Linked DNA regions of Gluconacetobacter diazotrophicus PA1 5. The protein of the gene in region 1 interacts with the protein of each later gene in a pairwise test. Links are inferred from orthologs where the notes say so. Each region holds a gene or a part of one and is shown in the gene's direction. Other genes may lie near its edges.

Region 1 (4,736 bases):
GGCATTGGGCGAGCGATGGTGCCGCGCGTCGTCCCGAAGGGCCCGCCAGACGGCCCCCCGCCGCGCGCGCGGCGCCGCCAGGAAAATCCACAGCGCCGACAGGCGCGAAGCCGGCAGGTTGATCCCGTCGTCCAGCCGCGCGGCGGCGAAGCCGAAGGCGGCGTGGCGGGGCGTCAGGTGCCCGATCATGCTGTCGGCGGTATTGACGGCCTTGTAGAAGACCGCGCCCGGCAGGCCCAGCAGCGCCGTCCAGAGCAGCGGCGCCACCACGCCGTCCGAGAAATTTTCCGCCAGGCTTTCGATCGCGGCCCGCACGATGCCCGCGCGGTCCAGCCCCGCCGTGTCGCGCCCCACGATGCGTCCCACCGCCGCCCGGCCACCCGCCAGCCCGCCCCCGCGCAACCCCGTGCCCACGTCGGCCACATGGTCGTGCAGCGAGCGCTGGGCGACCAGGGTGCCGGCGGCCACCGCCTGCAGCAGGATCGCAAGGCCGCGCGGCAGCACGCGGTCCATCAGCCATACCGCCCCACAGGCCAGGCCGACCGGCACCGCGACCACGATCGCCAGGGCCGCGAACCCCGCCGCCCGGCAGCCGGGCGACGACCAGCCGGGCCGATTGCCCAGGCGGTCCAGCCGGCCGATCAGCGCGCCGATCCACATCACCGGGTGGCCGATCCATGCGAAGACCGGGGCGGGATAGCCGACGCGCCATTCGATCACCGCCGCCAGCGCGGCCACGCTGAGCGTCGCGGACAAGGAAGCATCCGGCATCGGATCAGCCCGTCGCCATGTCCCACAGCAGCTTGCCGTTCAGCGCCAGGATGACCAGGGCGACCAGCCATGACAGGGCCGCGAACCCGCGCGAGATGGCGAAGGAGCCCATCATCCGCCGATCGGCGACGAACCAGACCAGCGGAATGACGGCGAAGGGCAATTGCATCGACAGCACCACCTGGCTGAACACCAGCAGCCGGTTCGTGCCCGCCGCGCCGTACAGCGCCGTGACCACCACCACCGGCACGATGGCCAGTCCCCGGGTCAGCAGCCGCCGCGCCCAGTGCGGCAGGCGCACATGCAGGAATCCCTCCATCACGATCTGGCCGGCCAGGGTGCCGGTGACGGTCGAATTCATCCCCGCCGCCAGCAGCGCCACGGCGAACAGCGTCGAGGCCACGCCCAGCCCCAGCAGCGGCGAGATCAGGCGATAGGCCTGCCCGATATCGGCCACGTCGCGATGCCCGCTGCCATGGAAGGCGGCACTGGCGACGATCAGGATCGCGGCATTGATGAAAAGCGCCATCATCAGCGCCAGCGTGCTGTCCCAGGTGGCCCAGCGGATCGCGTCGCGGCGCCCGGCCTCGGACCGGTCATAGGCCCGCGTCTGCACGATCGAGGAATGGAGGTACAGGTTATGCGGCATGACCGTCGCCCCGATGATGCCGATGGCGACATACAGCATGGCCGGGTCGGTCAGCAGGGCGGGCGTCGGAACCAGGCCACGCAGGACCGCCGCCACGGGCGGGGCCGCCGCGAGGATCTGGACCAGGAAGCACGCGGCGATGATGACCAGCAGGCCGATCACGAAGGCCTCCAGCACGCGGAATCCGCGGTTCATCAGCATCAGCACCAGGGCGGCGTCCAGGCCGGTGAGGATGGCGCCCGGCAGCAGCGGGAGGCCGAACAGCAATTGCAGCGCGATCGCGGTGCCGATGACCTCCGCCAGGTCGCAGGCGATGATCGCGGCCTCGCACGCCAGCCAGAGCGCGATGGTGACCGGCATCGGGAACCGGTCGCGGCACGCCTGCGCCAGGTCCCGCCCGGTGGCGATCCCCAGCCGGGCCGACAGGGCCTGCAGCAGGATGGCCATCAGGTTCGACAGCATGATGACCGACAGCAGCCGGTATCCGAACGCCGACCCGCCCGCCAGGTCCGTGGCCCAGTTGCCCGGGTCCATATAGCCGACCGATACCATGTATCCCGGCCCGGCGAAGGCCATCAGCCGCCGCCAGCCGGTGGCGCCGGGCGGAACGTGGACCGAGGCATGGGCTTCGGCCAGGCTGGCGAATGGATCGGGCATCGGGCGGCACACCAAGGGGGAGGAAGCCCGTCCAGCGTAGGGGCGGAGGATGAGAATATGCAATAAGCTATATGATGTGGCGCAGGCCATTTGGTATATGCTCACGTCGGTTTGCATGCCCGCCCGTCGCCCCGGACCGGAATTGAGGCCGGTGCGGTTGCGGTATAGATGTCCTGCTGAAGCAGGTCCGGCGCCTGCGGGCGCGATGACGAGCAGATGGGGAGTTCCGGCAGGTGAAGAACGCACGCGCGGCGCGCAGGCCGGTCGCGCCCATGCCTGATCCCGACATCCAGTCCGAAGGCTTCCGCCAGGCGCGCGAGGCACGGCGCACGGCGCTGGTCGAGGATTATGTCGAACTGATCGACGACCTGCTGGCCGAGGGGCGTGAGACGAGGCAGGTCGATATCGCCTGCCGGCTGGGGGTGTCGCAGCCGACCGTCGCCAAGATGCTGCGCCGGCTGACCGGCGACGGGCTGGTGACGCGCCGTCCCTATCGCGGCATCTTCCTGACCGAGTCCGGGCAGAAGATGGCCGAGGACAGCCGCGCCCGCCACCGCGTGGTCGAGGCGTTCCTGCGCGCGCTGGGGATCAGTGCCGACACCGCGCGCATCGATGCCGAGGGCATGGAACATTATGTCGGCGCCGAAACTCTGGCGGCTTTCCAGCGCGCCATCGATGCCGGACTGGCCGGATTCCTGCACCGTACCGCATCACGGGACCCCACGCCGCCAACTGGCACGTTGTAAAATCCGTCGCGCCGGGCTTGAGTAGGGACGACGGGCCAGCCAGGCATGCGTCAAGGAGGATGAAGTGAAGCAGATCCTGTCCGCCAGATTGACGCTGGGGGCCCTTGCCGTGGCCCCCGTTGCCGCGATCTGGGGCGTTCTCGCGGCTGATGCGCCGGCCCGGGCCGCGCCGCCGTCCACCACCGTTCCGGGCGCGATTCCCGCCATGGCCACGGCGCCCGCGCGCATGACCCCGAACGAGGCGGCCGCGGCAGCCGCCACCGGGCAGATCACGTTCTCGATGAAGGAGATCGATGTCGGCGCGGGTTATGCCTGGGGGACGGGACGCCTGGTCTATGGTGGCCAGACCTATGATTTCACCCTGAAGGGCGGCGGCTTGGTCGGGGTGGGCTTCTCGCACATCGAGGGCCACGGAACCGTGCGCAACCTGACGCGGCTGCGGGATTTCGAGGGCACCTACTGGGCCGTGCAGGGCGAAGCGACGATGGGCCTGGGACGCGGCGGCAAGCTGCTGGAAAACAACAACCTGGTCGATATCGACCTGGCCACCACGACCCGCGGCGCCCGCCTGGCCGCCGAGGCGATGCGCATCACGCTGCATCTCTCGGGCCCCGCCCGGGGCGCCACCCCCGGCTAGGGCAGCCGGGTCCTATTTCTGGGGGTAGGCGAAGGTAAAGGATTCGGCGAACGGGGCCCAGAATCCCGGGGTGCCGGTTTCCTGGTCCACGTGGTGCATGAAGCCGTTCGCCTCCGGCGAGCCGTAGCGGAAGACGACCGTATAGGTGCCGGGGCCGTCCATGCGGACGTTGTCGGCATAATGCGGGCCGTCCTTGGCGGTCATGGCGTGCAGCGTGCCCGTTTGCTTCCAAGGGCTGCCGGCCCGCGTCAGCGTGTAGGTGACGGTCAGGTACGGCACCCAGCCCCCGTCGGGGAAGCCCCAGACATTGTCGGCCGTCGCGTGGATGTCGGTTTCCAGGTGAATGGAATCGGGCCCGGTGGGCATGCCCGCCATCATCGGCGCGACCTCGATCCCCACCAGGTAATTGGCGGCGATTTCCATGTCATGGGCATAGACCGGGCCGCCGATCGGATATTCCCGCGCCAGGGCGGGCGCGGCCACCCCCAGCAACGTGACGGCAAGGGCGGAAGCGGCAAGAAATCTGGCAGTCATCTTTTCCATTCCTGAACGGTCACGCACGGGCAGGCTGGCGGCGCATCCTGTGCCCCGCCACGACCAGTACCAGCAAAGTCACCAGCCATGCCACGATCTGCACGCCGGTCGGACGATCCGAGTAGCCCATCAGCGCCTTGGCGGCACGCCCCGCCATGCTGCCGTCGGACAACAGCCATGACGAATCCCAGATATCGTAGCCCATGGCCGGAATCAGGTCGTCATTCGCCAGCAGGGCGGCGGCCTGGCTGGCCATGCCGGCGGCCAGAATCGACACCAGCCAGCCGGTGACGCTGAACAGGTGCCGCAGCGGAATCACCACCAGCCCCCGATACAGCGCCCAGGACAGGGCGCAGCCGCCGGCCACGCCCAGCAGGCCGCCGGTCAGCATCGGCACCAGGCCCGCCCCGGTGGAAACCGCGATCCCGTACAGGAACAGCACGACCTCCACCCCCTCGCGCAGGACCGCCACGGCCACGACGACCGCCAGCGCCGGCAGCGAGCGCGTGCCGCGGGCCACCGCCGCGCCGACCGCCTGCATGTCGCGCGCCATTTCGCGCCCGTGCCGCGCCATCCACACGATGTGCCAGCCCAGCATCAGCACCGCCAGGCAGAGGATCGACGCCGAGAACACATCCTGCCCGTTGCCGGACAGCGACTGCGACAGCGCCCCGGCGAACGCGGCGACGACGGCCGCCCCCAGCACGCCCGCCCCGATGCCGCCCGCCACCCACAGCCCGCG
Region 2 (4,831 bases), 2.1 Mb from region 1 along the record:
CGGATTTCACGATCGATACGGCACTGGGGCCGGTCCGCTTCCACGCGTGGCTGGCCGGGGGGTGGGGCATCGTCGTCACCCACCCGGACGATTACAGCCCGCAGAGCCTGCGCAGCGCCGTTGCCTGGGCCCGGTCCGGCGCGCGGCCGGTCCGGCTGCTCGGCCTGGCATCGTCAGGCCACGAAGCAAGGCAGGTCGAAAGCCTGGAGTTTCCGATCATCCAGGACGGCGCCGAAGGTGTCGCCGCCCTCTGGCGCGGCTTCAGCGTGGATGTCGGACCGGCCGGCACGACGCTGGACGAACATATGGTGTTCGTCCTGGACCCGGCCCGGACGATCCGGACGACGGTGTCCTATCCCCCGTCGCGCAACCGGGACTTCGCTGAAATCATCCAGGTCGTGGAAGCCTGCGATACGGGCTGTGCCGCACTACGCGACAGACGTGCGGCCTGAAGCCCCGAACCGCAAAATCACCGACCATGACCATTATCGATCCCGGAGGCACAGCGATGTCGGCCGTCGATTCCCCGAATCACGTCACCCCCGCGCTGGCGCTTCTCTCGGCTTTCGAAATCGTGATCGTGCCCGGCCTCCACGGCTCCTGTCCCGATCACTGGCAGTCCCGGTGGGAGAACGCCCTGCGCCTGCAGGGTGTCACGGTACGCCGGGTCATCCAGCGCGACTGGGCGAATCCCACCTATCAGGCATGGAGCAACGGTCTGCGCCATGCCTTGCAGGCCTGCCGGCGCCCGGCCATCCTTGTCGCGCACAGTCTCGGCGCCGTCCTGGTGGCGCGGCGGGCGTCCGAACACCGCCTGGGGCGCGCGGTCGGCGCCCTGCTGGTAGCGCCCGCCGATGTCGAGCACTATGCCGGGCCGGACGCCCGCCGGGTCACCGGTTTCGCCCCGCTGCCGGGTGTCCGGCTGCCGCTACCCTCCATCCTGGTCGCCAGCCGGAACGACGAATGGCTGTCGCCGGCCCGCGCCGCGACCCTGGCGACACGGTGGGGATCGACATTGATCGATGCCGGGCGGATCGGGCATATCGGCAGCGCATCGGGCGTCGGGCTGTGGCCGGACGGATTGTCGGCCCTGCTGCAACTGGCGCACGCGCTGCCTTGACGCCGCCAGCCGTTTCACTTCAAGGAGTGCCAATGACGCCCCCGTTGCCCCTGCGCCGCCGTTCGCTGCTTGCCCTGCTGGCCGCGACACCCTTTTCGCATGTCGCCCACGCGACCGCGCCGACGACCCTGCGGATCGGCATCATGGCTGGCGAGGATGAAGATATCTGGCGTATCGCCGCCGTCCATGCCGCCCAGGCCGGCCTGATGCTGAAGGTCGTCACGTTCTCGGACTACAACGCGCCCAACGAGGCACTGGCCGACCATGAACTGGACGCCAACGCCTTCCAGCACGGGCCGTTCCTGTCGGCCCAGATCGCGGCGCGCGGCTATCGCATCGTTGCGGTCGGCAATACCTACTTCTCGCCGATCGGCCTGTATTCCAGCCGCTGGAAATCGGTCAGGGACCTGCCCGGCGGCGCCGTGATCGGCGTCCCCAACGACCCGAGCAACGAAGGGCGCGCCCTGCATCTGCTTGAATCGCTGGGCCTGTTCACCCTGACCCCCTCGGCGGGCCTTCTGCCCACCGCGCTGGATATCGCCGACAATCCGCGCAACGTGACCATCAAGGAACTGGATGCCGGGATGGTGGGCCGCGCGCTGCCCGACCTGGACGCGGCGGTGGTCAATACCGACTGGGCCCTCAAGGCCGGTATCCAGGTCAGCCGGCAGCGGATCGGCCAGGAAGCACTGGCCGGCAACCCCTACGTCAACTTCATCGCCGTCAACGCGCAGGACGAGCACGCCCCCTGGGTCGCCCCGCTGGTCCATGCCTTCCAGCAGCCGGACGTCCGCCAGGGAATCCTGGACGTCTACCATGGTGCGATCGTTCCGGCATGGGGATGAGCCTTCTGCGGGTCGAGCACGCGTCGCGCCGCTTCGCCGGCCATACCGCGCTTCAGGATATCGATTTCGAGGTCCATCCCGGCGAGATTCTGGGCGTCATCGGCCGGTCGGGCGCGGGCAAGACGACATTGCTGCGCTGCCTGAGCGGCCTGGAACGGCCGGACAGCGGCCGGATCGTGATCGAAGGCGAGGACATCACCGCCCTGCCGGAAAGCCGGCTGGTGCAGGTCCGGCGGCGCATCGGGCTGGTGTTCCAGCATTTCAACCTGCTGCAGTCCCGGACCGTCGCCGGCAACGTCGCGCTGCCGCTGGAAATCGCGGGCGTGCCGAAAGCCGCACGCGCGGCGCGGGTGGCGGAACTGATCGAACTGGTCGGGCTGTCCGGGCACAAACGGAAACGGCCCAGCCAGTTGTCGGGCGGCCAGAAACAGCGCGTGGGCATTGCCCGGGCCCTGGCCGCGCAGCCGGCGCTGCTGTTGTGCGACGAGGCCACATCGGCGCTGGACCCCGAAACGACCGTCTCGATTCTCGACCTCCTCCTCGACATCAACCGGCGGCTCGGGCTGACCATCATCCTGATCACGCATGAGATGGAGGTCATCCGTCGCATCGCCCGGCGCGTCCTGGTCCTGGACCAGGGCCGGATCGTCGAGGACGGCCCGACCGCCGCGCTGCTGGGCGGCGCGACCCGCCACCCAGTCACGCGCGCCTTCCTGTCCGAAGGCCGGCCCCGCGTTCCGGACGATGTGATGGACGCCCTGCGCGACGCGCCATCCCAGGGCGCCCATCCGGTCCTGCACGTCGTCCTGGACGCGCCGGCAGGCCAGACGCCCCTTCTGTCCACGCTGGGCCGCCGCTTCGGACTGGACGTGACGGTCGTGCAGGCAACGGTCGGCGACATCTCGGGCCGTGCCGGCGCCGAATTCGTCCTGCGCCTGTCGGACCAGTCCGCCGAGGCGCTCGATTTCATCCGGCAGGCCAGCCAGTCCATGGAGGTGATCGGGTATGTCCCGGCTGATCGTTGATCTGGTCCTGCGCGCGACGGTCGAGACGCTGGACATGGTGCTGGCATCGGGCCTGATCGCGGTCATCGGCGGCCTGCCGCTGGCGGTCCTGCTGGTCGCGACCGCACCGGGCGGCTTGTATCCGCTGCCGGCACTCTCGCGTATCCTCGGCCTGGGTATCGACGCGGTCCGGGCCGTGCCCTTCATGATCCTGCTGGTGCTGCTGATTCCGCTGACGCGTCTGGTCGCCGGGACCACCCTGGGCACCGGGGCCGCGATCGTGCCGCTGGCGATCGCCGCCGTGCCCTATTTCGCCCGCATCGCCGAGGTTTCGCTGCGCGAGGTCGATCGCGGCCTGGTCGATGCGGTGCGCGCGATGGGCGGCACGCGCTGGATGGTCGTCCGCTACGTCCTGCTGCCGGAGGCCCTGCCCGGCCTGATCTCGGGCTTCACCGTCACGCTGGTCACACTCGTCGGCGCCTCGGCCATGGCGGGCGTCATCGGTGCCGGCGGGCTGGGCGACCTGGCGATCCGCTACGGCTACCAGCGATTCAACACCCAGGTGATGCTGTCGGTCGTGGCCGTGCTGATCGTCATGGTCACCATCATCCAGTTGATCGGAAACCTCGCGGCGCGACGGCTCCGCTAGAGCCAAAAACAGGGCCTGAGCCGTCAGCCCCTGCGCCCGTATAGCGGGCCGAGGGCGGCGCAGGCGCGATAGTCCTGTCCTTCCTTGTCGGAACCGAACGCCCCCCAGAGGCTGGGGCGATCGATCGCCGCTTCGTCCAGGTTGTGCATGCACACCGGAATCCTCAGCATGGCGGCGAGCGCCACGAAGTCCGCGCCCACGTGCCCGTGCGCGAGCACGGCATGGTTCGCCCCCCATGACGCCATGACGGAATAGACGTCGCGGAACGCGCCATGCCCCGTCAGCCGCGGCACGAACCAGGTCGTCGGCCAGCTCGGGTCCGTGCGGGCTTCCAGGGCCGCATGCACGGCAGGCGGCAGGTCCACGCTCCAGCCTTCCGCGATCTGCAGCACCGGACCGATTCCGGCGACCAGGTTCAGCCGCACCATGGTGAAGGCCACGCCACCCCGTGTCACGAAATGGCTGGAAAAGCCGCCGCCCCGGAAATATTCCTCCAGTCCCGGGCACCAGTCCGTCGCGGCCAGCAGGGCGGAGATATCGTCCTCGTCCACCTGCCAGTGCGGCTTGATCGTGGGCGCACCCTGCGCGTCGCGCACGGCGCAGGACCCGTCCAGCGCGGCCGCGCCCGAGTTGATCAGATGCAGGATTCCACCCGCGCTTTTGCCTTCCAGCCGGTGTCCCGTCACCCGCTGCACCGCCTCGGGCGACCAGAACGTGCGCACATCGGCGAAAATCTGGGCCTTGCCGCTCATCAGCAGGCCGAACAGCATGGTCGCCCCGTTCAGGCAATCATTCTCGGTCGCCAGGATACTGGGTGCGCGCGCGCCGCTCCAGTCGAACGAGCTGTTCAGCAATGCCTCCGCGACATCGGCGTTCGGATACTGGTCGGTCCAGTGACGCTGCCCCTGGAAACCCGCCGCGATCGCGTCATAGCCCAGCGCCTCTTCCGCCCACCCCATTGCCGCCAGACGCGCGTTGCCGTGCATCATGTCGCGAATGCACAGGGTCATCGCCAGGCTTTCCGACAGGATTTCGCGTTTCCCGGCCGCGTCACGCGGACGGGCGTTGCGCTCGATGCCGAAACGGAACCGCGCGTCCGCCCAGGCCTGGGCGGTCTCCAGTTCCGCCGTGTCGTAGATTTTCCTGTCGAGCCGGCGCCGCAATTCCGTCATGTCCACGGCCTGCACGCGCATGTCCAGCCACGACCGGAAAA

The links. The genes of interacting proteins can lie anywhere in the genome.
Region 2: the proteins of mntR (region 1) and GDI_RS12615 interact in binary tests that used the Escherichia coli proteins (3 or more experiments, as listed by UniProt). The link is inferred for Gluconacetobacter diazotrophicus PA1 5 from one-to-one orthologs.

Annotation. Positions count from the first base shown.
Region 1 is NC_010125.1:659,922-664,657, reverse strand. The notes cover bases 1,191-4,066. They hold mntR (manganese-binding transcriptional regulator MntR), read left to right. Parts: upstream 1,191-2,310; coding sequence 2,311-2,823; downstream 2,824-4,066. Other genes in these bases: GDI_RS03075 (FTR1 family iron permease), read right to left, coding at 4,014-4,066; GDI_RS03080 (iron transporter), read right to left, coding at 3,473-3,994; GDI_RS03085 (hypothetical protein), read left to right, coding at 2,888-3,460; GDI_RS03095 (Nramp family divalent metal transporter), read right to left, coding at 1,191-2,077. Outside these bases: adenosylcobinamide-phosphate synthase CbiB, read right to left, coding at 1-771; more of GDI_RS03095, read right to left, coding at 776-1,190; more of GDI_RS03075, read right to left, coding at 4,067-4,736.
Region 2 is NC_010125.1:2,745,502-2,750,332, forward strand. The notes cover bases 1,005-3,975. They hold GDI_RS12615 (methionine ABC transporter ATP-binding protein), read left to right. Parts: upstream 1,005-1,961; coding sequence 1,962-2,990; downstream 2,991-3,975. Other genes in these bases: GDI_RS12605 (RBBP9/YdeN family alpha/beta hydrolase), read left to right, coding at 1,005-1,120; GDI_RS12610 (MetQ/NlpA family ABC transporter substrate-binding protein), read left to right, coding at 1,153-1,965; GDI_RS12620 (methionine ABC transporter permease), read left to right, coding at 2,971-3,618; GDI_RS12625 (L-fucose isomerase), read right to left, coding at 3,642-3,975. Also shown: GDI_RS12600 (thioredoxin domain-containing protein), read left to right, coding at 1-452; more of GDI_RS12605, read left to right, coding at 509-1,004; more of GDI_RS12625, read right to left, coding at 3,976-4,831. UniProt on the Escherichia coli protein: Part of the ABC transporter complex MetNIQ involved in methionine import. Responsible for energy coupling to the transport system. It has also been shown to be involved in formyl-L-methionine transport.